Regions from separate parts of the Treponema sp. J25 genome, predicted to be linked through region 2. Evidence: riboswitches for the same ligand, from Rfam matches in the RefSeq annotation. Region 2 holds a riboswitch; the other holds the start of a gene.
What was found. A riboswitch is a leader RNA that binds a small molecule or an ion and turns the genes downstream of it on or off. The one in region 2 is predicted to bind cobalamin.

Region 1: another riboswitch for cobalamin. It lies ahead of C5O22_RS10720 (TonB-dependent receptor); the one in region 2 lies ahead of metE (5-methyltetrahydropteroyltriglutamate--homocysteine S-methyltransferase).

Annotation. Positions count from the first base shown of each region.
Region 1 covers NZ_PTQW01000035.1:243-12,243, reverse strand. The annotation lists gene C5O22_RS10750 (hypothetical protein) at 1-2,305, shown strand, start outside; gene C5O22_RS10745 (SpoIIE family protein phosphatase) at 2,404-6,981, shown strand; gene C5O22_RS10740 (hypothetical protein) at 7,012-7,332, shown strand; gene C5O22_RS10735 (MotA/TolQ/ExbB proton channel family protein) at 7,329-8,099, shown strand; gene C5O22_RS10730 (ExbD/TolR family protein) at 8,083-8,484, shown strand; gene C5O22_RS10725 (energy transducer TonB) at 8,609-9,247, shown strand; cobalamin riboswitch at 9,808-10,033, shown strand; gene C5O22_RS10720 (TonB-dependent receptor) at 10,206-12,001, shown strand, end outside.
Region 2 covers NZ_PTQW01000036.1:960-12,960, reverse strand. The annotation lists gene gmd (GDP-mannose 4,6-dehydratase) at 1-95, shown strand, start outside; gene C5O22_RS10860 (GDP-L-fucose synthase family protein) at 240-1,199, shown strand; gene C5O22_RS10855 (glycosyltransferase family 4 protein) at 1,320-2,465, shown strand; gene C5O22_RS10850 (NAD-dependent epimerase) at 2,450-3,526, shown strand; gene wbaP (undecaprenyl-phosphate galactose phosphotransferase WbaP) at 3,523-4,968, shown strand; gene C5O22_RS10840 (DUF6675 family protein) at 4,968-5,927, shown strand; gene C5O22_RS10835 (metallophosphoesterase) at 6,062-7,126, opposite strand; gene C5O22_RS10830 (class I SAM-dependent methyltransferase) at 7,219-7,698, opposite strand; gene metE (5-methyltetrahydropteroyltriglutamate--homocysteine S-methyltransferase) at 7,993-10,308, opposite strand; cobalamin riboswitch at 10,408-10,580, opposite strand; gene C5O22_RS10820 (hypothetical protein) at 10,801-11,175, opposite strand; gene C5O22_RS10815 (hypothetical protein) at 11,355-11,918, opposite strand.

The sequences.
Region 1 (12,001 bases), on a different contig from region 2:
CCTCTTGCAAAAAGGGGATTCCACGTTGGGGGACAATTCTTTCTTACCCTTTGCCTTTCGTTTTATTATGGGACGAAAAACTGAGGTTGGCCTGGAAGGAATGGTGGGAGCCCTCGATACCTGTTGGTCCACCGAGCTTAATCGGTCCGAGGGGGCTTTGCTGGGTGCCCTGGAACGAATCTTTGAGGGGGGGCGGGAAGCGGAACGACAACAGGCTTTCGCCAGGGCAGGGAACCTGTATGGGGCCATGAATACCCTTGCCTCTATGGGAATGAATCTTCTTTCCTGGTGGTCCCCCCTTGCGGCCTTTGATGTGCAATACCGAAGTCATGGGTATGGCAAATCTATTGTGCTCGGTAAGACTCCCCGGTTTTTAGAATATCAACTCTATGGGTATGGAGCGGCGGTATTGGGTAAGCTTCAGGAATATCGGTCTCAGAGTACTACCCTGTATACCGAGGGGCAGGGACTCTTTCTTTCCGGGCAAGAATCTCAGCCGGGAACAAGTCCATCTCCTGCTTCGAAAGAGGGGGGCAGCCCTGTCGATGGACGGCTTCTACAGCGACTTGTTTCTTTGCGGAACGCAGTGCACACTACCTATGGGGAGATACAGGCAATGCAGGAAGGCTTTCCCCGTTCTGTGCGGGCGGTATTCCCTCCGGCCAGCCCCTTTTCTACCACCGAGCGGAGCCAGGTTCTGATTGAATACGTGGGAGAACAACTTAACCGTGCCCTGCAAGATGTGTTCCAGCAGGAACTGGAGCTTGCGGGGTATCGGTATCAGGGAGAAAACATCCTTTTGGGTAAAACCTTCCAGGATAGGAGCGATCGCTTTACGGAGGCCCAGGCTCTGATAGAAGGAAAGAGCCAGCGCTTACCCAGCGGGGGAGAGTATCGTGCTAAATATCCTGCCGAAGCGCTTCCCCTTTTAACGGAACTCCAAACAGGACTCGAAAAAGACCTGACCCAAGCACAGAGGGTGGTAAACCTCTATAGCCAGGAAGGCCCCTCTTTTCTAGCAAGTCCTCTCCTGCAGGGAGAGCAAAGACAGAGCGCCACCTTGGCCCAGCAGTTTCAGAGCCTCCTTAACCAGGTGCGGCAGGCTATTGCAAAGGCCCGGGAACAGGTGCAACTTGCCGAAAGTCTCAAGCTCGAAGGGGACCGGCGATTCAGGGAGGCCCAGACGGCCCTTACCCAGCAGAATTTTGAGCTTGCCCGTACTCGACTTCAGCAGGCCAGCGAACGGTACGATGCATCCCTGGCCCTGCAGGAATCGCCCGCTCTTCGCACTGAGCGGGATAACCGATTGCTGAGCCTCTCCCAAGAAATATCGAAGCGAGAAAACGAATTGGTGGTCCGGGATGTACGACGGCTTATCACCACCGGAAAAAATGAATACTTTGCGGGCAACTTTGAACGGGCCGAGAATACCCTGCTTCAGGCCCAGAGCCGCTGGAGAACCACCAATGTGGAGGACGAGCCGGAAGTACAATTCTGGCTTACCCTGGTGCGGGGCGCCCTTTCCCTCAAAACGGGTAGAACCATTCCCCCCACGGCCCCCCTGTACCCTGAAATGAGCCAGCTTCTGAGTATCGCTAAGAATGCCTTTGAAGAGGGAAAGACCTTGCTGAGGCAGGGAAAAAGGAATGAGGCCCAGGAGAAATTCAACCTGGCAAAACAAAAAATCCAGGAGGTACGGCTTCTTTTTCCGTTGAATCAGGAGGCGAGCCTGCTGGACTTGCAGATTGATCAGATCCTGGATCCCCAGGCCTTTGCGGCAAATTTCCGGCAGCGCCTTGCCATGGCTCAGGCAAAGCTCACGAGTGCACCCCAGGAAGCCTATTCAGAGTTACAGGATTTGTATACTATTGATCCCCAGTATCCAGGTCTCAAAACTATTATTGAACGGGTGGAAATTCAACTAGGCATCAGACTTCCGCCGCCGGATCCAGCGAGCCTTGCCCGAGCCCGGGAACTTATCCAGGCGGCCCGTCGTATCATTGACAGTAACTTACGCAGTCAGTTCCCTGTGGCCCTGGAACAATTGAACGAGGCGTTAAAGCTGAATCCCAATAGCGAAGAAGCGATTACCCTTAAGGATCGCATCCAGGCAGAGGTGGGGGGGCAGGCGGTGGTGGTGTTGTCCAGTGCGGCGGAACGGGAATATCAGCGGGCAGTCCAGGAATTGCAAAATGGGAACACCATTGTGGCCCTTTCTATAGTCCAGCAACTCCTGCAGGATCCTAAAAACAGAAATGTACCTAAATTGCGAGAATTAGAGCGGAGGATCCAGGCCCGGCTATGAAACTGTCTTTATGTGGCTACCCCAATAGATATCAGGACTCTGGGAAAATACGCCTCTTTTTGAAAGGGTTTCCCATTTTCTCCCGGCAGAGGACAGGGATGCGCAGCCTGGTCTTCCTCCTTCTCTGGGGGCTCGCTCCTCTCTTTAGCCAGGAGTGGTATTGGGAGAGCCCCCAACCTTTTTCCCTCCCTGGTGGGAAATTCCCCCAGATAGCCAGTTCTGGTGAACTGGGGGTTCTGCTCTGGCAGGAAGCAGAGCAAAAACGGTCGGGAGAAAGTACGGAGTATCAGATTTACCTTTCTGTGGCAGTGAAGGAAGGAAAGAATCCTTGGGTTGTCCGTTCTCGCGTGGCGGGTCCTTATGTGTTTCGGGGAACCGAACCGGCGATTGCCAGTGTCACGGTGGATTCAAAAAAACATATCTGGCTTGCGGTAGTGGAGAGTGGCTCTTCGGTGGTACTCCTCCGTTCCGACGACAGGGGAGCAAGTTTTACGGAACATCGATTTAACGGAGATACCAATACTTCCCTGGCGCCCCGTTTATTCGTGCGAAGTGATGGGGGCTACCTTCTTTTTGTAAGTCGCGGTCAGGATGATAGTCTCTCCCTTTTTTATTCCCGCTCTGATGATGGCCTTTCCTGGACGTCCTTTGAGCCCTTTGTCACAGAAAGTGGCTTCCGTCTTAATTTCTTGCCCGCCCATGGAGCCCAGGGGGGGCGGGACTACGTGGTGTTTCAATCCTTACAAGGTATAGAACGGCCGACCTTTCAGCTCTTCTTAAAGACCAGTACCGATGGAGGAAAAAGTTGGTCCCCCCCGATCCAACTGACTACCTTCCCCGACCCCTATACTCGTACCAGAAACGAGGCTGCTTTCTTTGATAATCAGCGGCCCTTCCTTCTTAATACCGGAAAGGGGCTGTTTCTTACCTGGGAACGACGCAGTCTTGCCGCTTCTCCCCAGGTATATGGGATGTTGCTGAACTATGATGGAACTATTGTTGGCGAGGTTCAGCGCATAAGTCCCCCCGGGGCCTACGCAAATAATCCCGTGGCCGTGCTGGTCCAGGGAGAACCGGCGGTATTTTGGTTTGATAATCGACGGGGCCAAAATAGAATCTACATGGCCCTGAAGAAAGGCCTTGAGTGGGAAGAATCGGAGCTTTCAGGGGCTTCCTTTGAGGCATCCTTTGCGCGCCCCTTCTTTGCTGGGGGGGAACTTCAAGTGTTTTTTCAGGCCTCCCAACGGGGAAGCGACCGGATCTATCTCCTTGCCCCTGATACGACCGCTCCAAAACCATTCCTCCGGCCTCAAAATTTCGAGTCCGGGAAGGCCGTTCGTTCCGATGTGGCCCGGATTTCCTGGTTAGTGCCGGAAGATCCGTCGGGAATCCTGGGCTTCTCCTACCTGTGGGGTCGGGATCCCACGGCCCTTCCGCCGGAAACGCTCATGCTCTATAGTCCTACTAGCTCCCTTTCACTCCCTGCGACCGACGATGGGCCCTGGTATTTTTCGATCCGGGCCCGGGACTTTGCGGGAAACTGGTCCGAGGCGGCCCGCCTGAGCTTCATTCGGGACACCACGCCTCCCGTACCCCCGGTCCTTATCCCGCCGGACCTCGATGCGGAGGGCTATCTACTTTCTAACAGCGGGACCCTTTCCTGGAATGCCCCCCCCGATGAGGATGTGGCGGGTTTCCTGTACTCCCTGGAGTACCTGGATGATACTCGGCCGTACGCAAACTATGCTCCCCAGGCTTTTGCCGAGGCCCTTGAACGTCGAACCTTTGCTTCCCCCCTGCCCCGGCGGGATGTGGGAAACCAAAGGATCATTTCCCTTTCCAATATTGATAACGGAGTCTGGCGGCTTGCGGTGGCCGCCTACGACCGGGTGGGTAATGTGGGTGTACCGGCGATCCTCTATTTTCGTACCAATAAGTTTATTCCCTACACGGCGGTGAGTTCCGTAGATGCCCGGCAAAATGAGGAAGGAAAACTTCAGATTCGTATTCTGGGGCGCGGCTTTTTGGATGAAGGCCCCATCGAACGGATTGTGCTGGACCAGGACGGGAATCCCCCCTATGACCGGGAGTTTCTTTTTAAGGAAGGGGCCTATCGGATCGTATCGAACCGGGAAATTCGGGATATTCGTACCGAGGACCTCCCTGCCGGGGTTTATCGACTCTTGCTCTACCATCCCCGACGGGGATGGTACCGCACGGGACCCCTCGTGAACGTCACCGAAATGGGAACGATTAAGTTCGGGGACTACCGGAATCCCTGGAAAGCCCCCTGGCGTCTTGTTGATTCGGGGACCCGGTATATCGTCGATGTTCCCTTCCTCGTCCTGATACTTTCGATGCTCTCTTCTCTTCTTATGGGTTTTGTGGCCCTGCGGGGTGTGGGAGGATCCCTTTTAGAAACCTTCCATCTTCGAAAGATCGTTATGGCCCTTATGACAGGAGTGCCTATGCCATCACAAGAAAAAATGCAACGGCTCCGCCAGATCCGGCGGCGGGGAATCAGCCTCAGGATCAAATTGGCCGCCTTCACGGCCCTTCTGGTGATCACGGTGGTGTTACTTATCGCTCTCCCTCTTTCCTACATGATGACCAGAACCCAGGAAGCGACCCTCTTGGCGGGCCTACGGGATCGATCCCGGGTTTTGCTCGAAAGTCTGGCCTCCGGAGCCCGGGCGTATCTTCCTTCCCAGAATGTACTTGAGCTCGGCTTCTTGCCAGCCCAGGTTTCGGCCGTACCGGAGGCTCGCTATGCCACCATCACCGGCTATGGCAGGGACGGGAATACCTCCCTGGTGGATCATGTGTGGGCTACCAATGATCCGGATATCCTTACAAAGATCGATACGCCCGAACTTGATGTGGGCCGTTCTGTGGTATCGGACCCCTTAAGCGCCCGGGTGCCCGATATAGCGAAAAAACTGGATGAAGCCGCCCGCGTTCAGGTAGGAGAACTTTCTGCCACCATTGGGGCCCTTACCAGAGAAGCCCTTTCCCTCGCTTTGAAAACGGACGCAGAAAGTGTACGACGCCGGGATGACCTGCAGCGAACCATCCGGGATCTGGAAGCTCGCCTGAACGAACGGTTGAATGCCCTTTCGGCGGAAATCGGCTCTGAGCCAGCCTTCCCCCAGGATCGCCTCCCGCCGGCGCTTAACCCCGATGAAAGCCACCGATACATCTTCTTTAAACCGGTCATGTATCGGCAGGGTACAGAAGATATCTATTTCCGCGGCTTGGTTCGTCTTGAAGTTTCTATCGACTCTATCATCAAAGAGGTGGAACGGGGTCGTCAGAGCTTGGTACGGGTGACCGCCCTTATTGCCCTCCTGGCGATTGGTATTGGCATCATGGGGGCCCTTATCCTTTCATCCCTTATCATTCGACCAATTCAGAAACTAGTCCGTCATGTGGAGATGATTCGGGATACGGAAGACAAGGCCCTGCTGGAAGGCAAGGACATCCAGGTAAAGACCCGGGACGAAATCGCCATTCTGGGGGACACCATTAATGACATGACCCATGGGCTGGTGAAGGCGGCCCTTGCGGCAAAGGACCTTACCATCGGTAAGGAGATCCAGAAAAAGTTCATTCCCCTGGAAACGGATGCCATGGGCAATAAACTTACCACGGGTCACAAGGAAACCCGCTATGCCGAATATTTTGGGTACTATGAGGGTGCTAAGGGGGTCTCGGGGGACTATTTTGATATTGTTGATCTGGACGGGCGCTACTTTGCGATTATGAAATGTGATGTGGCAGGGAAGGGGGTCCCTGCGGCCCTTATCATGATCCAGGTAGCCACCCTGTTCATCAGCTATTTTAAGAATTGGAAACCCACCGCGGAGGGCATGCGGATCGAACGGCTGGTGTATGAAATTAATGACTTTATTGAAAATCTTCGATTCCGGGGCCGTTTTGCGGCCTTTACCCTCTGTCTCTTTGATAGCCAGACGGGGATCGCCCGGTTCTGTAATGCCGGAGATAACCAGATCCACTGGTACGATGCCCGGGAACGACAGTTTAAAACCCGTAGTCTCCCAGAAACTCCCGCCGCGGGGGTGCTGCCGAGCGAACTTATAAACATGAAGGGGGGCTACCAGGTACAAACCGTGACCTTTAATCCGGGGGATATCCTCCTTCTCTATACGGACGGGATCGAAGAGGCAAAACGAAAATTCCGCAACGAGGCTTACGAAGAAATCCTCTGTACCGATGGAGAAAAGGATAGCCCCCACGAAAACCATGTGGTGGGCCAGGGAGATGAAGAATTAGGTCCCGACCGGATTAAGGGTATCATCGAGGGGGTGATGGAGGCTTCCCGTTTTACCCTGCTTAAACACCATAGCCCCGCCCAGGAGCGGAAATTCGATTTTGACTTTTCCCGGTGTAAGGGTTCGGTGGAGGAACTCGTCATGGCCCTTGTTTCGGTGGAAAAGGTCTTCCGTATGTATCGACCACCCACGGTGACCGATGAAGATAAAGTCCTGGTGGATAAAAAGGTGGACGCCTTTTTGAAAGACCATTTTGTCCAGTATCGGACCTACTGCGGAAACACTAAAGAAAACCTGGACCAAAAGGAATATCTGTACTACACTCAGGTGCGGGAAGATGAGCAATACGATGATCTTACCATCCTGGCGATCCAGCGAAAATAATAGCTCAGGATGAAGGGGGAGGTATCTCTTATGGGGTTTAAAGAAAAATTGCAGTCCTTTTTTCAGGAAAGTTCTAAGACTACCCATGCTATCCTAGCAAAGGCGGGGGAAAAGGCTCAAGACCTGGGAGAGAAGGGGGTGCTCAAATTGGATATCGCCCAATTACAGGGAAAAATGAAAGGCCTTTTCCAGCAACTGGGCGAAGAAGTGTATCGAGCCTTTAGGGAACAGGGCAGTGATATAGTGGGAAAGGATGATGAAGGAATCGCACGTCTTGTAGAAGACATTGCCCGCTGTAAAGCAGAAATCCAGCAGAAGGAAGAAGAGCTTGCCCGAAGGAGTGGCCGGTGACCTCCCTGCTTACAATCATTGAATTCATCCAACGAGGAGGACCGGTTAATTGGGTAATTGTTGGGCTATACCTGCTTGTCCTGTACGGGATTTGTGAACGAACGGTGTATTTTTTACATCACCCCTCTAAAGAAGGGAAAAAAGATGACCCTTTCCAGCGCTTTTTGGGAAAAAAGCTCCCTCCTTCGGTATGGCCCGCGTCTTTTCGCCGGTCTCCTGCCGGTGAAGTGGCGGCTACTGTTTGGGCTCACCAGGATGCCCCGGCGCCGATCTTGCTTGAACGGATCGATCGGGAAGTGGTACGGCTTCGGAATGAAATGGAACGATGGCTTGATGTGTTCTCCTTTGTGGTGACCGTGGCGCCCCTTTTGGGGCTTTTGGGAACCGTTACCGGTCTTATGCGGGCCTTTCATGTCATAGAAATGCAGGGAGGAATGGTAGATGTAGCCCAGCTTTCTTCAGGAATTTGGGAAGCCATGATTACCACCGCTACCGGTCTCGGAACGGCTATTCTTGCCGCGATTGCCGCTCGGTTTTTTGAAGTTCAGGTTGATAAACGACTTCGCCATATGGCCCTTGTTATCTCCTACATGTTAGAGTTTTTGCGTCCCGATTGTCTTGGAAAGAGCCTTTCGTCCTTTGGGGAAGCTTTGTCTGAATCGGTCTTTTCTGCGGGTTCCTTTGGGTATACTACCCAAGCATCCTCTGGATCTCATCTTACTGAAGTATCAGAAAAGGGAGTAAATAATAATGGTATCCTTTCGTAGACGTCGCCGACATCAGCTTGCTATCAATATAACCTCCCTTATTGATGTGATATTTATGCTCCTTATTTTTTTTATGCTCGCAAGTCGTTTTGATACTCCGGTGATATCGATCCAGTTACCTACTGCTTCTTCCGGTTCTTCAAGTACCCCCAAGAAAATCGAGCTTATTCTTGATAAAGAAGGCTTTGTATATTTTGATGGGCGCCAATCCCCCTTGGATGGTTTCGAAAAGATCTTTGTTTCATGGGCTTTGCAGCATCCAGAAATAACTGTTGCGCTTAGCTGTGATAAAGAGGTGTCATACCAAAAGGTAATAACCCTTCTTGATATTCTACAGAAAAACGGTTTTTCTCGGGTGGTGCTTCGTCATCGTTATGAACCATGAACGATTTTTCTCTTTTATTCTATTTGGGGTTGTTCTTATCCTCCATTTTTTTTTCTTTTCTGTTTTAATAGGAATCCAAAAATTTTTATTGCCTTCTCCTCTTGCGAGTTCTTCATCGTTGCATATGGTACTAACGCTCGAGGGAGCGGCCAATGATTGTCGTGGATCGGTTCATTCTCATTTCTCAAAAAACACCTTGGATTCTAATCGGTCTCCAGCACCGCCAGTAGCTAACCAAACAACTATCTTTAAACCTGTACCGGAGACTTCTCCTTCTCTTTCTCTAGAAGGAAAAGAAATTCCTTTAGCCGAACATTCTTCCATTATTTCTGATGTTAGCGCTGATCAGCGAGAGGTTTCTTCTTCTTTTCTTAATGCAGAAAGCCTCGTGGAAGGGGAAACCCAATCCAATTTGTCAGCAGGAAATGGGTATACCGAAGAAAGGGGGTCCGATGTTTCTGGAGGGCCTTCTTCATTCACGGGCACATCCCTCTCTCAGTTCATTCTTCGCCAACTCGAAGCTCGAAAGGTATATCCTCTCAGGGCCCGCCAACGAGGGCTTGAGGGCAGAATCCTGTTACGCTTTACGGTACTTCCCACAGGAAACATCAGGGACCTGACGATTGAGGCTCCCGAGGTAGACCCAATTCTTATTCATGCAGCCCGCCGACTTGTGGAACAGTCAGTGCCTTTTACGCTTCCTTCTGCGATAAGGGAACCAGTTCCCGTTGGGTTTGCTATTGAATATCGACTTACCGAGTAGCTGTAGAAGGGATAAAAAGGGGACTGGAACAAGGGGGCTTAGGATATTGAAATCCAGCCGAGGGATTGTTCCTTTAATGAAAATCAATGTTTAAAGATCTTTGATTTAAATATAGAAAAGACCCCCTATTGGCGTAAACTATCTTGACTCAGATTAATAATGTTTTCTCTGTCCTAGCGCTTCATGCAGAATTATTCCACAGAGCGCAGTGACACTACACTACCTCAGAATCTGCTGAAAAACAGCCAACCCAAAGCCCTCAGTCGAGTCCCTATTGGCCTGCAATTGATCTTGAAATGGAAAGCACTACCTTTTTTCGGGTAAGTTATACGGATTCAGGTTTCACCCTTATTACTAATTTTCATCTTGATACTGCCGATGTCGGGTCCCCTATAAAAGGAACCCCGCCCAGATAGACTAGAAATATATCGCTGGAAAATCTCTGTCTTTTTATCGAATTCATAGGACAGCCGATTTCCCCTTCTTAAAATCGTATTCATTCTTAATTGACAATGCTTCTTTTTCTTTATACAGTAGGTTTGCACACCGATAGGGATAGCGGAATGTGGTGAAAATCCACAGCGGTCCCGCCACCGTAATCGGGGATGAAAGCTGCACCGGGGAATTAACTTATTGCGTATTTTTGTATTTTTTTAATGTTGCCCTGGGTGTCATTGTGGAACTGGGTCGGTCTGGGGTGTTGTACCTGCCAAAACTAAACACCCCCTGGCTAGGGACAGTCCATGAGAAGACGCAGTGAGTAAATGGATCCGAAAGCCGGGAGACGGTCCCTATCAGGATGCCGAGACCCTCGAGGAAGGGGAGCGGTAGAAAGGAATGTGGCTTGGCTCTTTTTTAAGGAAATTACAAAAGCTTCCTTTTGTTTTTCGCTCTTCTCATAAAAGCGTCTGTATGGCGTGGCGAGGGTCCGGGTATTTTTTGTCCCGAGGAGGACCCTATGCGTTTTCTTTTTCCGTGGTTTAAGAAAGGCCTTGGGGGGGGCTCTATCGTTCGTAGCTTTTTGCCATGGTTTTTGTTTCTGGGGGGAGTCTTTCCTTTCTTTCTGGTTGGACAGGAATCATCTCCCTCCCTTTTAGTTACCGCCCGTAGATCTATTGAATCTATCGACACGATACCTGGTCATGTCTATGTAATAGGGACAGATGAGATTGCCGCTTCTGGAGCCACAAATATCGTGGATGTGCTTAAATCGATCCCTGTCCTTACTGTTTCAGGTGCCCTTTCGGGACCCGGTTCTGAATCAATTTCATTACGGGGTTTTGGAGAAAATTCCTTTGGTCGGGTTTTAGTGCTTGTAGATGGCCGGCGGTTAAATAATCCAGATATGCAAAACATCAACTGGAATAGTATCTCCCTTGCCGATGTGGAACGAATCGAGGTCCTGGAGGGAGCAGCCTCTGTAGAATACGGGAATAATGCAGTTGCCGGAGTTATTAACATTGTTACCAAAAAAGATATCACTAAACAAAATACCCGGCTGGTTACCTCTTTTGGGAGTTTCTTTGAAAATAGGGTTCAAATATCTCACCAACAGAACACAGAAAAGGGAGCTTTTTCGCTTGCCGCTGAACACACAGGAAAAGAAGGATATCGAGATCGACAACAAAGCCAGGTTACTAATATAACTCTCCAGGGAACATTGTATCCTGGAGAACAGTTCCGTATTTCTTTTCAGGGAGCCCTTTCGGATCTTCAATATCAATTGCCGGGGGGGCTTACTAAAACCCAATTCCAGGCAGATCCTACCCAGGCTGTTAATTGGGCTGATGAAGGTAAGGAGCAGCATCTTACCGGTTCCCTCGATTTGGAATGGACCCCCTCTGAGCAGCTTTCTGTAGAAGTGCCACTCTCCTATCATTCCCGCTGGATTTTTGCGGATATGGCTTCCTGGTCTACCTATATTAGTCGTTTTGTTCAAACAGGAGAACTACGCCCGAAGGCTACGGCTCAGTTACAAATAGGTCTTATCCCGATTCGTATTGTGGGAGGAGCTGATGTGTATGGGGCTTTTCTTTCTATCGATCAATATACTGACAAGAAAAGAACAAATCTCTCTAACGCCTATGATGTTTCGATGGTGAGCGCGGGGCCATATCTTTCTCTTCGACTAGAATTGCTTAAAAATCTCTTTCTTTCTACAGGTCTGCGGTATGATACCGCCATCATTGGCGCAAAAAGTGAAGATGGTTCGGTAAATGATCAGATACTTCATAGTGCCTTTGTGTATAATGGATCCCTGGTATATCGACCGATACAAAATCTTAAAGTGTACACCACATATGGTACCCTTTTCCGCTATCCTTTTACGGATGAACAAGCGGAGATTTACACCGGTGGTGGGAGTTTTAATAAGGACTTGCGTCCTGAAAAAGGTTTTACTGCTGAAACAGGAGTAGGCTTCGATCTAGGAAAGTGGCTTTCTGTGGAAGGAAATCTCTATTACATGGAGATTCAAGACGAAATAGCGTATAACATGAGTACTTTTCACAATGAAAATATGGATCGAACTCGTCGATGGGGAGGTACGGTTTCGCTTTCGAGTCGGCTTTCACAAAACCTTCAAATTGAGGGAGGCTATGCTTTTGTTGATGCCCGCTTTATGGAAGGTTCCTATAAGGACAAGCAGGTTCCTCTTGTTAGTCCCCATAAAGTGAATGGATCCGTTTATTTGTATTTGCCTTATGGGATCACAGTGGTTCCTTCTGTGGAATATCGAAGTGCGGCATTCCAAGG
Region 2 (12,001 bases):
TGATTAAGATGATGGTAGCCGCAGATCTTAAAGAAGCAGAGCGGGAGTTGCACCTTAAAAATGGTGGTTTTGAGGTAAAGCACCCCCATGAGTAAGGGGATACCTTCGGCGACCTGTCCTTTAAAGCGATTGACCATAAAAATTTCCGGCGGCCAAAAATTGAAAGGCCCCTCCGAATACACGCCGCTGGGTTCATGGGGAGGGCATCAAATTAATGGAGAAACATTGGGGTTAAAATTATGGAAAGAACCGCAAAAATATTTGTAGCGGGCCACCGGGGTCTTGTGGGAAGTGCACTTGTTCGACAATTGCAACAACGGGGCTTTACAAACATAATTCTCAGGACCCATGCAGAACTGGATTTAACAAACCAGGCCGCGGTGTATCACTTTTTTGAAACCGAACGGCCAGACTATGTATTTCTTGCGGCGGCAAAAGTGGGCGGTATCGGGGCTAACAGCACCTATCCTGCAGAGTTTATTTACATCAATCTTGCCATTGCCCTTAATGTGGTCGATGCCTCCTATCGCTATGGGGTACGAAAGCTCCTCAATCTTGGCTCAAGCTGTATCTATCCTAAATTTGCTCCCCAGCCAATGAAAGAAGAGCACCTCCTCACTGGCCCCCTGGAACCCACCAATGAACCCTATGCGATCGCTAAAATTGCAGCAATAAAACTCTGTGCTTCCTATAACCGCCAGTATGGGACCAACTTTATTTCTCTCATGCCTACCAATCTGTATGGGCCTAACGATAATTATCACCCTTTTAATAGCCATGTGCTACCCGCCCTTATCCGAAAGTTCCATGAAGCAAAAACACAGGGCACTGACGAGGTAGTATTATGGGGCGATGGTTCTCCGTACCGGGAATTCTTATACAGCGATGACCTGGCGGATGCGGCAATCTACCTTATGGAACAGTATGATGCCTCTGATATTGGGGAGTTCATCAACGTGGGCTCAAGCCAGGAAGTAACCATCCGGGAATTGGCAGAGCTGATTCAGAAAATCGTCTATGAAGATAGCCCGGGCCGCACGTGTCGTATTGTGTGGGACACGAGTAAACCCAACGGGACGCCCCGAAAACTTCTGGACTCTTCCCGTCTCACTGCTTTGGGATGGAAACCAAAGGTAAGCCTGCAGGAAGGAATTCGGCGGGCCTATGCGGACTTCGTGGAACATCATGGAAGGGAATAAGCATTCCCTGTACCCAATAGGAAAAGTCCAGGTCATTTATTCTCAGCCAATTTCAGAGGCTTGTCCTTTGCTCCCGAAAAGCATCCTGCAAGAAGCATTACTTTTTCTTTTACTCCAACGATGAACCAGAAGAAAATACTCTTTGTTATCACCCGGGGCGATCTTTTAGGAGGTGCCCAGGTACATGTAAAAGATCTCGCCCGGGCGGCCCAACAAGATGGCTATCAGTGCCTTGTGGCCTGTGGCCAAAAGGGAATATTTACCGACCTCTTAGAAAACCAGCAAACCCCCTGGGTTGCTCTTCCGGCATTACAACGGAGCATCAACCCTCTTCTGGATATCAAAGCCATTATCCAGTTGATCCGCATCATAAGAAAAGAAAAACCTACCCTCGTCAGTTGTCATACCGCCAAGGCAGGCCTCGTCGGCCGAGTCGCGGCGTTCCTCTGCGGGGTTCCTGCTATTTTTACCGCCCATGGCTGGCAATTTGCCGAAGGGATATCCCTGGTGCAAAAGATTTTTGTGCTTTCTACCGAATACATCTGCGCCCGACTTTGTAAAAAAATCATTGTAGTATCCGAATACGATTATCAGCTGGCCCGCCATTATCATGTGGTTCCAGCCACAAAAATGAAGATCATCCATAACGGCATGCCCGATACCCTTCCTCCAGAAAAGTTCACCGAGTTTAGCCAGGGAAAGGGTTCCTCCTCTATCGGCAATGGGCCAGAAGATACACGACCTATCGAACTCGTGATGATCGCCCGTTTTCAAGAACAGAAGGATCACCCTACCCTTTTTAAAGCCCTGGCAGATCTTCAGGACCTTCCCTGGCACCTTACCCTTATCGGTGATGGGCCCCGTATGGCGTGGGCACAACAGGAAGTACAACGCCTTGGATTCGCCAATCGGGTCACCTTTGCGGGCCAGCAAAAGTTGGTGACAGAATTTCTAAGACAGGCGGACCTGTATCTCCTCATCTCTCACTGGGAAGGCTTCCCCCGTTCTATCCTTGAGGCCATGCGAGAGGGCTTACCGGTCATTGCCTCCGATGTGGGGGGAAGCCGGGAAGCGGTAGTCCATGGGGAAACGGGCTTTCTGGTTCCCCGGGGAGATGTGACAAGGCTTACCATGAATCTGAGGGAGCTTCTTGAAAACCCAGAGCTCCGCTACCGAATGGGGAAGGCAGGACGAAAACGTTTTGTTCAGCATTTTACCTTTGAACATATGTATCAACAAACAAAAATAATATGGGAAAAAACATAATGGGCACCTATCTTGTTACCGGGGCAGCCGGTTTCATCGGATTCCATCTGTGTAAGCGGCTCCTTACTGAAGGCCACCGGGTCCTTGGTCTTGATAACATAAACGACTATTATGACCCAACCCTCAAGTTCGATCGCCTTGGAGAACTTGGGTTCTCCCGGGAAATAGAAACCTATGGTAAAGAAGTGCAAAGTACAGTCTATACTACCGGTTCTTTTATCCGCCTGAATCTTGAGGATTACGAATCGGTGGTACAGGTATTTTGCTGCCACCACTTTGATGCGGTGATTCACCTCGCAGCCCAGGCGGGGGTTCGGTACAGTATCGACCATCCCTTCGCCTATACCCAGAGCAATATCACCGGTTTTCTATCTATTCTGGAGGCCTGTCGCCACACCCAGGTGCCCCACCTGGTGTATGCATCCAGCTCTTCGGTGTATGGCCTTAACGACAAACAACCCTTCAGTGTCCATGATGGGGTTGACCATCCTATTAGCCTCTATGCGGCCACCAAACGGGCTAATGAGCTCATGGCCCACACGTACTCTCATCTGTATGGCATACCAACCACCGGCCTGCGTTTTTTCACTGTTTACGGCCCCTGGGGAAGGCCCGATATGGCCTATTTTAAGTTTGCCCGGGCTATCCTTTACGGGGAGCCCATAGAAGTATACAATCATGGAGACATGTATCGGGACTTTACCTATATCGACGATGTAATCGAAGGAATAGTGCGGCTTTTGGGATGCCCCCCTGGGGGACAGAGAAACGGAACTACCGGAGATCCTGCCACCTCTTCAGCCCCCTTCGTCCTTTACAATATCGGGAACAACAAACCAGAAAAACTTTCTGATTTTATCAGGATTTTAGAGGCCAACCTTGGAAAGGAGGCAAAAAAGCGATACCTTCCTTTTCAGAAAGGGGATGTCCTTTCTACGGCAGCGGATGTAAGTGACCTTGAAGGGGCTGTGGGGTGGAAACCGAGTACGCCGATTGAAAAGGGGCTTGCATTGTTCTGCCAGTGGTTCCTGTGGTATCATGAGAAGGTGAGGTGCCCATGACCATCAATGAATTTGATAGCTGGTACACCAAGCGGTACCGCCATACAACCTCTGCGTACGCGGCGATGGCATTCATCATTTCTGATTTCATCGCCATCATGCTCTCCTTTGGAACGGGATTTTTCCTGGTAAACGCCTATGATCTTTCCATCATTAGCTTTAGGTCCTTTGTTACCTACTGGCCCTTTGTGCCGGCCTTTATTCTTTTGTTTTATGTAAATAACCTCTATCCTGGGGTAAGTCTCGCCCCGGCAGAGGAACTTCGCCGCTTTGCGGTAGGTTCAGTAGTAGGGCATGGGGCCATTCTTCTTTTTATGGCCATCGATGGGGGGTACCGAATTACCCCTGAAATGGTTGCCTTTTTCATAAGCTGGATCTTCTCCGTATGGTTTTTGCTTATCTGTCGTTCCCTCATGAGAGCCCTGATAAGCCGGACCCGATTCTGGGGGATCCCCGCGGTGATTTACGGATGTGGTAAATCGGGAAGGCTTGTGGCGGATCGCCTTATGGATAATCCTGCGGTAGGGTATATTCCCGTCCTTTTTCTTGATGATGACCCTACAACCGGTGATAGCTATCGGGGAGTTCCGGTGATCCATGACACATCCCTAGGACCATACCTGGTACAGACCTACAACATTAAGATGGCTATCGTAGCCATGCCCGGTGCGGATCGACGGCGCCTGGCGGATATTCTTGATGAGTCGGTCTCGGCGTTTAAATACAATGTGCTCATCCCTGACTTTTTCGGCCTGACCAACATGTGGATGTCGGTCCGGGATTTTGATGGAATCCTTGGTCTTGCCACGAGCCAGCAACTCCTTATGCCCTGGAACCGTATAAAAAAACGGATCCTCGATATCTTTCTGGTTACTGTTGGGGGTATCCTGTTACTTCCCCTCTTTCTTCTTATTGCTTTGCTTATAAAAATTTCTTCCCCCGGGCCGGTGCTATATAAACACACCCGGATCGGGCGCGATGGGAAACCCTTTAAGGCCTATAAATTCCGTTCTATGGTGGTAGATGCGGACAAGCGGCTTGCGGAACTTCTGGAAAAGGACCCGGAAGCCCGAAAAGAGTGGGAAGCCACTTTTAAATTAAAGAATGACCCCCGGGTGACGCCGATTGGCCGTTTTTTACGAAAAACCAGTTTTGATGAGTTCCCTCAACTTATCAACATCATAAAGAATGAAATGAGTCTTGTAGGCCCCCGCCCCATTGTAAAAGCCGAAATTGAACGATACGGGAAGAGCTTTAAAAGGGTGTTTTCGGTAAAACCGGGACTCACCGGCCTCTGGCAAGTGTCAGGTCGCTCTGACACGGATTATACCGAACGGGTTGCCTTTGACACCTACTATATTCAGAGCTGGTCTATCTGGCTCGATATCTGGATTCTCTATAAGACCATCGGGGTGGTATTCCGGGGAAAGGGGGCCTATTAATGCTTCCAGAGGGTAGGGGTATTCATGATACAATCGGAGGGAAAAGTCAAATCAAATCCACTTCCATAGATTTCGCAGTGTCTACGTTTTTCAGGCTTCTCCTTGTCGGTCTCTGGATAAGTCAGATTTCCCTGGGGGCATCGAGCCAAGAAACCTCATCCTCCCGCCAACTTCGCTCTTTTACCGAACTCTATCCGCTGGCATCAGAAGGGGCTCTTCTTAAAGAAGCCAGTGCTGAAGGGGGAATTCTTCGAGTTACGGAAGAAAAACCAGCAAAAGAACGTCTCCGCTATCTTCCTGCTACGAACCCCTCTTTCCCCTGGGAGAGAATAGTACAGAAACGAAATGTGAGTTTTTTTGTAGAAGCCCTCAGGCTGGTGCCACGAAAAGCAACGGGCCCTCAAGCATCACCTCAAGCACCAAAAGATTCCGCCGTTTCAACCGTATCCCCCCCTGGTTCCTCCTTTGAGATGTTGCGCATCTATGGGGCCATCTCCCGGACCCGGGATCTCTCAGGACGGCTGTACCATTCCCACAGCCGAAACAAGGATATTCCCCTTTTTGAAGAGGTTACCCGCATAGAATCCCTGCGCAATCAGAGGGCTATCCCAGATCCCTCGGGATTTACCAGTATTCCTGAACGGGAAACCCTGTTTATTAAGTTAAAGGATGCTAACTTCGGTACCTGTTTTTATCAGGCAGACCTGGAACAATGGGACCGGGGACTCCTCTATACCCTGACAAATGCCCGAAGCCTTACCTACGGCATTATTCCAATCATCGGAGAACAAAAACTTATCGCCCAGATATACCTGGAACCCCTTACAGAGGGAATCCTTATCTATGCCCTTGCAGGGTCGGAAGTTCCTGCCCTTATTGCCTCCCAGGTACACATGCCCTCGGCCATCGAAAAACGGCTGAATGTGATCATCCAGTGGCTCGTAGACGGGTTACGGTAATAAATATCGGTAATAATTTAAAAAAGATTTTCCCTCTTACAGTCCCTTTCCTCTCAGTTTCTCTGTAACACTTCTTTTTAAGCTCCCTTCTGTACGCAGTCCCCTTAATCCCTCCTTTTCCCCGCCTTTCCTTTTCATCCCAAAAGTTCTATCTTTGCCCGCACGTACTCTAATCTATCCTGGTTAAGAACCACCCGCCGATGCGGGGTTCCCTCAAGGACCTCGATCGCATAGGTTCCCCGATGGACAAAGCGCTTCCCCTGCCCTTCGGTAAACCAGTATACCAGACGAATAGTATTTCCCTCTAATTCGATGCCGTAAATTCCTTTCTTCCCGATCACCGAACCGGAATTAAACAAGCATGGGACTGGAAGCTCATCCCCATACAGGCTTTGCTGAATGCTCGTTCGGCGTTCGCTCCGTTTAAGCTTGGAGAGTTCTTCCCGTAACATGCGGACTTCTTCGGCGATCCGCTCCTTTTCAGGGCCCGGTGCGGTGGGATACTCCCGTATAAGCCGTTCTATTTCAAATTTGATATAATCAAAACGCCCTAAAGACTCAAATAGAGGTCGATGGGTATGGCCGATAACCGAGATCACATTATTTTCTAAGGAAAAACGATAGGCCTCTTTTTCCACAAAAAATCGATGTCGGGGGCTGCGGGCAGAAGAAATATTGCGAATCCCCAGGGGCTTAAAAAAATACCGGAGCGAAAGCCGAATAAAGCGGTTATACTGGGTATACACTTTGGAAGCTTGATGCCCATGGTATACTAAGAGAGGAATCGTTGCAGTTTTAATCTGAATCGCATCATACAATGGATAAGGATAGAGGTGTACATATTCTAGATCCTCATCATGGTTTCCAATGGTTTTAAACAAACGCCCCTTTTCGTGGTAGGCATCAAAGATTTCGTAGAGCCCTTCCCAGGCCCTTCGAATATTCCCATAGGGATACCGTTGCAATTCCTCTATATCCCCATTCAATATAAGAAGCCACCCGCGGGGATAATAATACTGTTGCAAAATATCACGGACTAAAAGACCATTCCTCAGTAAATCATCACTCCTGCCCCCGTTTCCCATGTGAAAATCGCTCATTATTACGATGGGATGGGTAGCCCCTCCCCCAGCGTGTTCACCCTCTATTTCTGCGATCCGAGAAAACCGTATACGGGATTGTTGTTTAGCACCGGTCATATCCCTTTTATTGTAGGGTGTTACCGGTAATTACTCAAGAACCGTTATCCGCCTTTTTGTACTCGCCGGTTAACAATTGAACTAAAATTGAATTAGAAACGAAAAGGCCGCTGAAATAGCCAGAGGTTTTCTTCCGGCTGCCCCACAAGAGATACTCCCATACAAGACGAAAGAACATCCATGGCAGTACCGCTATAAAACACCCGATGGGTCGTATCCTCTTTGTACCACCATCCTGCAAAGTCTTCGTCTTCTTCGGGTACCCGGTGAGTATGGATCGCTAAAAAGCCACCTTCCTTAAGTAATGTGGCCATCTGGATAAATTCCTTCCGGGGTTCCTTAAAGTGCTCTGCCACTTCGATACACAGAATAAGGTCGTAGAGGCCTCGAAGGGTAATGGGAGCAAAGTAGGGATCATAGCTGGTAACCCGATGGCCGTGATAAGAAAGAAGCGGAGCTACCACAGGACTGGGACCGCAACCATAATCAAGAATATCAAGACACTGGCCGCTGGGGCTCTTCTGAGAGACATACGTTATGCCTTCCCAGACCTGCCGTAAAATCCCTTCCATATATTCCCGGTACGGGGGATCCCCGGGATGATTTTGATGCAAAAGATAACGCGCCTTTTCCTCGCATTCAGATAGCCATGTAGAAGGATCTTCCCAAACGCTCTTGCAGTTCGTACATCGAAAAAAGCGACGACTCCTTTTGTTTCGCCGCTGTAAGGGGACAGGATTACTATGAGAACTGGTACAAATAGGGCAGATCATCACAAAACAATATCTTCATGGGTCCTGGAAAGGCAAGGGGCCCGTATCAATGGTATACCCCTTGCTCAGAAAACTTTTTTAGTTACCCTGTTTTTACATCCTTTTGTCGTATTCCGCTCTCAATTTTTTTGTCGCCCCTACCATATGGGCCAGGGCGGCTTTTGTTTCTTCTATGTTTCGGGTCTTTAACCCACAGTCAGGATTAATCCAGAGCATGGGAGCAGGAATATACTGGAGCATCCGATGAATACGCTGCTGTAGTTCTTCTATCGAAGGAACTAAGGGCGAGTGGATATCATAAATACCTGGCCCGATCTGATGGTCCCGGGCATAGTCCTGGAAAGAGGGCAGCAATTCAAATTGAGAACGGGCCGCTTCGATGGTAATCACATCCACGTCAAAGGCGTTAATCGCATCCACCATGCTTCCAAATTCGCTGTAGCACATATGGGTATGCAATTGCACATCCGGCCGCACCGAAGCGGTAGCAGCCTGGAAAGCCCCCACCGCAACCTTGAGGTAGCCCTCCCATTCACTCCGGCGAAGGGGGAGTTTTTCTCGCAGGGCCGCTTCATCCACCTGGATAATAGGAATTCCCTTTTCTTGTAGGTCATCAATTTCCTCGCGAATCGCATCGGCAAGCTGGGACGCTACCACCTCCAGGGGGAGATCTTCCCGTACAAAAGACCAGTTGATAATGGTTATCGGCCCCGTAAGAATCGCCTTAACCGGTTTTTTAGTAAGGGACTGGGCATAGCTAATCCAGGGAACCGTTATAGGATGGTTCCTTTTAATATCTCCATAAATAATCGGGGGTTTAGTGACCCTGCTTCCATAGGACTGAACCCATCCTTGTTCGGTAGTATAGAATCCCTCCAGATGCTCCGCAAAATATTCGACCATGTCGTTCCGTTCGTATTCCCCGTGGACAAGAACATCAAGACCAAGGTCTTCCTGCAGGTTGATGACCTGCCGAATCCTGTCCCGCAGATAGGCCTCATAGGCCTGTGGCGAAATAACACCCTCCCGATACTGCCTTCGCATCCGTCGTAGTTCCCCATCTTGAGGGAAAGACCCAATGGTGGTAGTCGGAAAGAGGGGTAGCCCCAAGCGTTTCTGCTGGAGCTCATACCGTTCCTGCCGGGGTACCGGACGGAATTTGTTTCCAGGGAAGGTCTCTTCTTTTTGGGGGTTCCCCGCGTCGCTCTTCCGCAAAGCCATTCCATTTTCTTTTTGTTCTTCAGGGCTTTTCTCCTCTGTCCCATCTTCCCAAGCCGTACCGGGATCGCCCTCAAGCACCTGCTTAAGAAGCTCCAGTTCTTCGAGTTTTTCATAGGCAAAGGCCAGGGAGGTCTTCAGGTTTTCTGGCAAAGCGGATTCCCCTTTCACCGTATAGGGTACATGAAGAAGAGAACAGGAAGAGGAAAGCCATATTTCTTGTGAGACAGCGGCGGCAAGTTTTTTTATCAGCCTTTTCAACCCTATAAGATCCGCCTTCCAGATGTTCCGCCCATCAATACAGCCTGCCACAAGAATAGTATTTTCGGGAAAGCCATACCGTTGAATAAGTTCTTCATTGTAAGGGCCCCCTACAAAATCAAGGCCAATTGCATCAAAGGCGGCTTCACATACCGGCTTCCAGGAATCCCGAATATCTCCGAAGTAGGTCTGGAGAAGTACCTTCAGAGGGCCTTTTTTCGATAGGATTCGATCATACAAGAACCTAAACTGTTCCCGTTCTTTATTCCCAAGATCAGTGGCAAGGATGGGTTCCTCTATCTGAACCCACGGGACGTTCCATTCTCGCAAAAGGTCCATAAGGGCTTCATACTGGCGAACGAGTGGTTCAAGATATTCCTCCAGGGAACCTTCTTGAATTTTAGAAAGACCTACAAAGGTAAGGGGCCCAATCAGGTTTACCTTAAAGGGATGACCAAGACTTTGGGCCGCTTCTACATGGGCTTTTAGAAAAGATGGTTCTAGTTTCCAGGAGATATCCCGGGAAAGTTCGGGGACAAGGTAGTGATAATTAGTGGTAAACCATTTTTTCATTTCTAATGGATAGGTGCTTTCTCCTGCCACCTCCTTTCCCCGGGCCATGGCAAAATAGAAGGAGAGTTTTGCCGGCAGAGAAGCGGCACCCCCTTGTGATGGCTGCAATTTTACAAAGCGGGGCGGAATAGCTCCCAGCAGATAGATCATATCCAGCATGCCATCATACAGGGAAAAATCATTGCAGGGGATAATATCCAATCTTTCGGCCAGAAACTTAAGCTGGTCTATCTCAAGTTTACGGGCACCGCTATACAATGTTTCGGCATCGATTGCCTGGACAAAGTACTTATCCAACAGGGTTTTAAGTTCCCGGTTTTTTCCTATCCGGGGAAAACCCACAATCGTCGTTTTCATGAGGACTCCTTAGTGGGAGAAATTAAATTGAACATTAAGAAAGAACTATCCTACTAAGATGAGACACAATTACGGGACATGAACCATAGCTGAACCCTCCGTTCAAAAACTCCTCTGGCAAATATCCTGGCTCGGTTTCTTCCTACTACCCACCTTCCCGGTTTCCCAGTGGTTCTCAGGGTTCGTCCACCTTACAGTAGCGGGGGCTGCGCCGGTTTTGCACCGGACTTCCTTGCCGCAGCGATACCACCACCTTAAAAGGCTTTGGTATCGCGGGGGGCTTTTAAAAAATATATACGCCCACCAGAGGGGGCTTTATCATAGCACTTCTTCTGAAGAGAATACAAGGGTTCTTTGTTTTTTAATAAAACAGACAAGAACAGAACAGTTTGTGGGGTATCGTGTCCTGTCCAACCAAAAGACTAATAACATACCACCACGATACCCCTTCTGCTCTTACAATTGCTTGTTTCTGTATGTGGTATGTGTACCCTACTTCTCGTTAATTCTGAATTTGTACCAGCTATTAGAACCTACATAATCTGAACGGAGATAAAAATCAAATTCTAATTTTCCGGTAAAAGAGCTTGGAATAGGATATAATAAATAACCATCCCATTTCCCATTATCACTCCAGGCGCCCAAATCTTGGCCCAGGTCATCACACTCAAAATGGATGGGAATATCCGGATCGTTCCACAACTCAAGAGAATAGGTTTTTCCGCTTTTTAGTATCACCGAATAATCATCATAATAGAATACATAATAATTTGAATCTCTGCTTGACTTATCACTGAATTCGATTTTTCCTTCAATGATAGTATTTACGGTCACACTAAAAAGAAAATCAAATAAGGCATACCCCACAACAATAAACACTACAATAAAAAATAAAACACCCCCTTTTATAGAAAAGAAGCCTCGCATAGGCCACTCCTCTCAAAAGTCAAATTCTTTTTATCTCTTATCTCCTCTAATTACGTTCCCCTCCCCTCGTTACTACGCATGGGAGGGAAACCTCTTTTAACTTTATCCTAAAACAATTTCTATTCAGGTTTAGAAGCAAGAATCGTTTTCCAATCAACCCCAGAAGTAACTATGGCCTTATTAAGGCTTTCCATCCAAGATCGACGCACACTATATAAAGCAATAATATCCGACCCCACCGAAACCCCAGAACACACTAAGGAAATAATCACTCCCGTGGTGTTTTGCATAAAGAGGCCTGAGAGGACTGCCGCCAGGGCCGCACCGGTGGTTACATAGGCGTAGATCTTAGATGTTTTAAGATACTGGGAGCCGTTGTAATTCACACCGTTACTCACCCAAAAATTGGTGGTCCGCTCCATGTAATTTTGAAAAAGCCAGGCCCCTGAGGTAGAGGCAAGAGGTGCGATAGCCATAAAAGTAAGCCCAAGAGAAAGGGTACTCCGAGAACTTGCAGCAACTCCACCACCTATAACTAAACCGTAGCCCGTTGCTTCGAGCACAAGCCCCGTCATACCCCCTGAATCAGAAAAGGGGGTAACTATTCTTTCTGATTCCTGGGCTCCTATCATCGTAGCGATACAGAGAAGCCCCCCTAGTACCGTAATAATCTTCTTTCCCATTTTTCCCTCCTTTGGGTATAAAATGTAGTTAGAGGAACTACCAAGATAGTATCCGCTAGAGTCATATGTTCACGTTTTGTTCC